3 regions of the Pseudomonas sp. NPDC085632 genome follow, and region 3 is predicted to be linked to each of the others. Evidence: riboswitches for the same ligand, from Rfam matches in the RefSeq annotation. Region 3 holds a riboswitch; each other region holds the start of a gene.
The links. A riboswitch is a leader RNA that binds a small molecule or an ion and turns the genes downstream of it on or off. The one in region 3 is predicted to bind cobalamin.
Positions count from the first base shown of each region.

Region 1 (2,261 bases), on a different contig from region 3:
ACCTTGCGTTTAAGCCCGACCAGCATTTCTTCGTGCTGCCAGTCCTGCGCGTTCACCGGCAGTAACTGGCGGATTTCCTCGAGCGAAAACCCCGCTGACTGCGCACCGGTGATGATCTGCAGGATCCACTCGGTTTCCGGGGCATAGTCGCGATAACCGTTGGCCTTGCGCCCAACTGATTTGATCAGGCCGCTCGCCTCATAGAAGCGGATGCGCGAAGGCGCCAGACCGCTGATTTTTGCCAGTTCGCCGATTTTCATGATTGACCTGAGCCGTAATTGAACTTGAAGTGAACTTTAAACCTTCACCTATCAAACGACCAAGTGCGACCTCGACCTGTTTTTAATGCAGAGCAGAGATCCTGTGGGAGCGAGCTTGCACGCGAAGAGGCCGGGTCAGTTACATCATTGTTGATTGACACTACGCCTTCGCGAGCAAGCTCGCTCCCACAGTGGTTAGAGGAGTACGCACGCATGCAAGTTGACGAACGGTCATCCGAATGTTCAGATGCCGCCCAGTTTCAGGTGTCCCATGCCGCCGTGCATGGGGTGAAACGGGAAACCGGTACGTTCTTTTCGAACCAGTCCGGTGCTGCCCCCGCAACGGTATGCGCGTGATGCTTTCGATACACCACTGTGGCCGCACGACCATGGGAAGGTGAAAGCCTCGATACGCGCGAGCCCGGAGACCGGCCTGAATTGCTGTTTGGCAAAATCCTGCGGTGGGCGGGCATGGGCCGGTATTGGCTGTGCGCGATGCCTTCTCCTGCATGCTCTTCTGCGAAGATCCTTTTCGAGAAGACAATGATTCGACCTTTCAACACTTCTGCTCCAACCCTTCTGTTCGGCTGCCTGTTCAGCCCGCTGCTGCTGGCCGATGACGCGCCACTGGAACTCAATCAACAAATCGTTTCTGCACCGTCGGTGGAGTCCACCACCGTCGCTGATATGGCGAAGTTCGGCAGCAAGGTCGAGATCGTTACCCGCGAGCAGATCGAGCGCGCCGGCCCCAGCGCCGATGTCAGCCGCGTGATGCAAATGTTCATCCCCGGTCTGTATGTAGCACCGAAAAACGGACCGTTCGACTACGGCACTTATTCGCTGCTCGGTGGGCGCAACGACGATACGCTGATCCTGCTCGACGGCGTGCGCCTGAACAATCGTCTGTACGGCGGCCTCTATCTGGACACGCTGCCGGCCAACGCCATTGAACGCATCGAAGTGCTCAAGGGCGGGCAAAGCCTGTTGTTCGGTACTCAGGCTGTGTCTGGCGTGATCAACATCGTCACCCGCAGCCCGCAGTCGCGCAAAGCCTCTGGCGAGGTCAACCTGGGCGTCGACAGCTTCGGCGGCACCACCGAAGATGCGCGGGTCGAAAATATCTTCACTAATGGATTCGGCGATCTCGGTCTGCTGGCGTATGTCAGCCACAACGTATCCGACGGCTATCAGCCGTATCGCAACCGCGACATGAAAAACGATTCAGGGAAAAACCGCGCCTACGAAGTCACCACCTTCGGCGGCAAGGCGATTCAGTCGTTTGGCGATGACGCGAGGCTAGAGCTGTTCTACCAATACGCCGACGCCAACCTCGACTTCGCCCGCCCGGTCGACAACCACAACACCACCAACGACCGCGTGCAGCAGATCGCCACGGCGACCTTCGAGCAGACCGTCAACGAGCGCCTGAGCTACTTCGTCAAAGGCCATATCAACGACTGGGACACGCGCTACACCCGCGTCAACAACGTCGAGGGCGGCGGAACCAAAGTCATCAACCACAACGACTATTGGGGCTTCACCGACTGGGGCGTGCAGGCCGAAGGCAAGGCTGAATTGCCCGGCGGCCATGTGCTGGTGTTCGGAAGCGACAACCAGTGGTTCAAGGGCCAGGACGACGTGCTGATCATCGACAACGACAAGGCCGAAGCTCACGCGCTCTACACGCAACTGCGCCCGCAGATCGACGCCCTGCCCGACTGGCACCCGAGCATCGGCGTGCGTCATGAGGCCATGGGCGGTGGCGACAGTGCCACGGTCGGCATGCTCACGTCGCTGTATGACCTCAACGACAACTGGTCGGTGCGCGGCCAATACGGCAGCGCCTACAAACTGCCGAACGCCGAGCAACTGTTCGTCAACGAACCGGGCGACGAGATCGGCAACCGCAACCTGAAACCGGAAAAAAGTCGCAACGCGGAGCTGGGTGTCGACTACAAAGGCTTTCTGCTCGACCGCGAATTCAGCGCCAGCGTGACCCTG
Region 1 covers NZ_JBITSX010000003.1:149,612-151,872, forward strand. The annotation lists gene ACIF4X_RS04210 (MerR family transcriptional regulator) at 1-260, opposite strand, end outside; cobalamin riboswitch at 506-712, shown strand; gene ACIF4X_RS04215 (TonB-dependent receptor plug domain-containing protein) at 804-2,261, shown strand, end outside.
Region 1: linked by a shared signal. The riboswitch ahead of ACIF4X_RS04215 (TonB-dependent receptor plug domain-containing protein) and the one ahead of ACIF4X_RS15590 (CbtB domain-containing protein) in region 3 are both predicted to bind cobalamin.

Region 2 (2,261 bases), on a different contig from region 3:
TGGATGAAGGCGCGGTCTTCGGCGCCGGCGAGAAACAGATCGGCGCGGGCATTACGCTCGCCTTCTTCATTCTGTTTACGCGTGGCAGTGTCGTTCAGCGTGACCAGCTCGGCCATCCACGCCGCCGCTGTGAGCAATCCGAGATTGGCTTTCTCGTCATGCCAGTAAGGTGTGTCGCTGTCGCCGCGCACGGCGTTGTAACGGTCGATACAGTCAAACCAGCGTTCAAGCACCGGGCGCAGGAATTCCAGGCGCGGGTTGCTGATGATCATGCCTTGCATCGTCATCATCCTTTATTGTTGTGGTGGGCTTTTCGGGAAAAGCATGGCTCTTTGATATCATTTGTATGAGTGTGGCACAAGATTGGCGTCAGATAGTTGATCGACGGCAGTTATTCGCCCGATGGCTTCCTCTTCAATTGACGCTCCACCCCCAACCCTCTAACCTTCGCGGCTTGTTTCAGGTGCTCTGTGACCTGCGTCGACAGAGTGAAACAGGGAAGCCGGTGAGGGTTGTCTTCAAGCGAAGAGCCACCACGATCCCGGCGCTGCCCCCGCAACGGTAAATGAGTGAACACTGCGTCGAATGCCACTGCTCAAGCGGGAAGGCGCGCAGTCAGGCCAACGCCGCTCATGAGCCCGGAGACCGGCCTGATCCATCCAGCGGCATCACGGTGGGCGATGCCAGGCTTTTTGCCGTCTATTCTTGTGCCTGCCCGCCGTTATCCAGCCTCAACGGAGAGCTCCCCATGACTGATTCCCCCGAGCGCGACGAACGCCATCTGGCGCGTATGCAGCGCAAAAAAGCCGTGATTGACGAACGTATCGCCAACTCGCCTGACGAGTGCGGCCTGGTGCTGGTGCTGACCGGCAACGGTAAAGGCAAAAGCAGCTCGGCCTTCGGCATGCTCGCCCGCGCCATGGGCCACGGCATGCAGTGCGGCGTGGTGCAATTCATCAAGGGCCGCAACAGCACCGGCGAAGAATTGTTTTTCCGCCGCTTCCCCGAGCAAGTGCGTTTCCACGTGATGGGCGAAGGCTTTACCTGGGAAACCCAGGATCGTCAGCGCGACATCGCCGCCGCCGAAGCCGCGTGGGCGGTCTCTCGCGAGCTGTTGCGTGATCCTTCGATCGGTCTGGTGGTGCTCGACGAATTGAACATCGCCCTCAAGCACGGCTACCTCGATCTCGATCAAGTGCTCAGCGATTTGCAGGCGCGTCCGCCGATGCAGCACGTGATCGTCACCGGTCGTGCGGCCAAGCCGGAAATGATCGAAATGGGCGACACCGTGACTGAAATGGGCATGCTCAAACACGCCTTCCAGGCGGGCATCAAAGCGCAGAAAGGCGTCGAACTTTGAATCAACCACGTCACTGCCCGGCGGTGCTCATCGCCGCGCCGGCCTCCGGTCAGGGCAAGACCACCGTCACCGCCGCACTGGCCCGTTTGCATCGCAATCAGGGGCGCAAGGTGCGCGTGTTCAAATGCGGCCCGGACTTTCTCGACCCGATGATTCTTGAGCGTGCCAGCGGTGCGCCGGTGTATCAACTGGACATGTGGATGGTCGGCGAGCAGGAAAGTCGTCGTCTGTTGTGGGAAGCCGCCGCCGAGGCGGACCTGATTCTGATCGAAGGCGTGATGGGTCTGTTCGATGGCACGCCGTCCAGCGCCGATCTGGCGCGGCATTTCGGTGTTCCGGTGCTTGGCGTGATTGATGGGACGGCCATGGCGCAGACCTTTGGTGCGTTGGCGCTGGGTCTGGCGAAGTATCAACCGGACCTGCCGTTTGCCGGTGTGCTCGCCAATCGCGTCGGCACCTTGCGTCATGCGCAATTGCTCGAAGGCAGCCTCACGGAAGGTTTGCGTTGGTATGGCGCGTTGTCTCGCGAGACCGGTATCGAATTGCCGAGTCGCCATCTCGGTCTGGTCCAGGCCAGTGAATTGAATGACCTCGATGTACGTCTCGACGCCGCTGCCGACGCTCTCGCCAGCAGTTGCGAGGTAGCGCTGCCACCGGCGGTTGAGTTCGCCGCGCCTGACATCATCGCTGTCGAGCCGCTGCTGAAGGATGTGCGCATTGCCGTTGCGCGCGATGAAGCGTTTGCCTTCACCTATGGCGCGAGTCTCGATCTGCTGCGGGCGATGGGCGCCGAGCTGAGTTTCTTCTCGCCGATCCGCGATACCCAATTGCCTGAAGCGGATAGCCTGTATTTGCCCGGTGGTTATCCGGAATTGCACCACGTGGCGTTGTCGCAAAACAC
Region 2 covers NZ_JBITSX010000049.1:21,415-23,675, forward strand. The annotation lists gene ACIF4X_RS23850 (hypothetical protein) at 1-281, opposite strand, end outside; cobalamin riboswitch at 445-669, shown strand; gene cobO (cob(I)yrinic acid a,c-diamide adenosyltransferase) at 749-1,360, shown strand; gene ACIF4X_RS23860 (cobyrinate a,c-diamide synthase) at 1,357-2,261, shown strand, end outside.
Region 2: linked by a shared signal. The riboswitch ahead of cobO (cob(I)yrinic acid a,c-diamide adenosyltransferase) and the one ahead of ACIF4X_RS15590 (CbtB domain-containing protein) in region 3 are both predicted to bind cobalamin.

Region 3 (2,261 bases):
TTCGTCGAACGGCGCTGCGCGCCTAACCCCCGGATGAACACCTTCACTCGGCCTGCCGAAGGGGCAAAAAAGCCAGATCAAAAGCCAGATCAAAAGCCCCTCACCCTAGCCCTCTCCCGGGGGGAGAGGGGACTGATCGCGGTGTTTGGGGGAGGTACGCCGACGTGCGATACCGCGTTGAACTCAGATTTTGAAAGGCCCAGAAATCGGCTCCCTCTCCCTCGGGAGAGGGCTGGGGTGAGGGGCGAATCCAACACAAAAATAACGCCGTACACCCGCTCCTCACCACTCAATAGGCCGAGTGTCAGCTCGCCTGCTTTTGATCTTGGAGCCCGTCGGCAGGCTGAGTGGAGGGATTGATCCGGGGGTGGGAGCGCAGCGACCGTTTGGCGAAGCCAAACACAGCGAGAGGAGGTGCAGCGAAGCAAACCGTAGGCGCTGCCCCCCGGATCGATCCCGGAGCGAAGGAACCCCGAGCCCCAGCGAGCGGGCCGAACGTCAGGGCACAGACCTTTTGGTTACTTTTGGGGCGTTTGCCAAAAGTGACCCGCCGTAAGGGCGGAACCATAACCAGCCACACCCGCAGCAACGGATCCACCCCAAAAAATTGACTAAAAACCCAACCCCATGCTCTCCTACACAACTTGTTACGGGTGCCCTTCACAGGGTGAAACGGGAAACCGGTGAATCATGTGCTTTACTCAAGCCCATGTCAGTCCGGTGCTGCCCCCGCAACGGTAAGCGAGCGAAGCGTCAAAACCACTGTGCCCGTGCGGCATGGGAAGGTGACGCTTGCAGGTCGGCCTGACGCCAACCCCTCGTGAGCCCGGAGACCGGCCCGCAACACACAGCCCGCATTTGTGCGCAGCTGAACATAACAAACCCGCGGTGGGCGGGCGCTGTTCGAACCTCTGCGAGCCTGACCCGCAGGGGTTTTCATGCGCTCTATTCACCCGCTGACACTCCAGAGGGAAGCGCCATGTCGATCATCAGCAGCACCGGCAGCAACACGGACAAAATCGCCAGCACCACCACCCTGAGCCAACGCCTCACCGCCGCGATCTTCGCGTCGATCCTCGGCGCCAGCCTGGTCTACTTCGCCGGCTTCTCGCATATCGAAGCGGTGCACAACGCCGCCCACGATACTCGCCACAGCGCCGCGTTCCCGTGCCACTGAGACCTGCCGACATGATCAAGCGTATTGCGCAAACCGCAGGTTTCACCGGCCTGCTGGCCGCCCTGCTCCTCACCCTGCTGCAAAGCTTTTGGGTTTCGCCGCTGATTCTGCAGGCGGAAACCTTTGAGAAGTCCGAGCCGGTGGCGGTTCACGAACACGCCGCTGGCGTAGCTGCGCACACCCACGATGCCGAAGCCTGGGAGCCGGAAGACGGCTGGCAGCGCGTGGTTTCGACCACAGGCGGCAATCTGGTGGTTGCGGTGGGTTTCGCCCTGATGCTCGCGGGCCTCTACACCCTGCGCGCGCCGACCAAAACCTCGCAAGGCCTGCTCTGGGGTCTGGCCGGTTATGCCACCTTCGTCCTCGCGCCAACCCTGGGCCTGCCGCCTGAGTTGCCGGGCACCGCTGCGGCAGATCTGGCCTCGCGCCAGATGTGGTGGATCGGCACCGCCGCTTCGACCGCTGTCGGCCTGTCGCTGATCGTGTTCAGCCGCCACTGGCTGATGAAAATCCTCGGTGTGGCCATCCTTGCCGTGCCGCACGTGATCGGCGCGCCGCAGCCGGAAGTGCATTCGATGCTCGCGCCGGAAGCATTGGAAGCGCAGTTCAAAATCGCTTCGCAGCTGACCAACGTCGCGTTCTGGCTGGCCCTCGGCCTGATCAGCGCCTGGTTGTTCCGCCGCAAAAGCGATGGTCAATACCACGCATGACCGATGACAGCGCAGCGCCGACCTTCGTCGTCGGCCTGGGCTGCCAGCGCGGCTGCCCGGCCAGCACGCTGCGCGCATTGCTTGACCAAGCCTTGCAGGCACACCGTATCGAGCTACAAGCGGTCAAGGCGTTAGCCAGCATCGACTTGAAACGCGACGAGCCAGGCCTGCAAGAACTTGCCGCACAACTGGCCCTGCCCTTGCTGTATTTCAGCAGTGAAGAACTGGCCAATTACCAACAGCGACTCAGTCACCATTCGCAAATCGCCTACGAACGCACCGGTTGCTACGGCGTGGCAGAAAGCGCGGCGTTGGCGCTCGCCGAACAGCTGATCCAGGCACCGGCGAAACTGCTGATTTCCCGGCAAAAATAC
Region 3 covers NZ_JBITSX010000021.1:74,381-76,641, reverse strand. The annotation lists cobalamin riboswitch at 635-857, shown strand; gene ACIF4X_RS15590 (CbtB domain-containing protein) at 980-1,177, shown strand; gene ACIF4X_RS15585 (CbtA family protein) at 1,189-1,887, shown strand; gene ACIF4X_RS15580 (cobalamin biosynthesis protein) at 1,884-2,261, shown strand, end outside.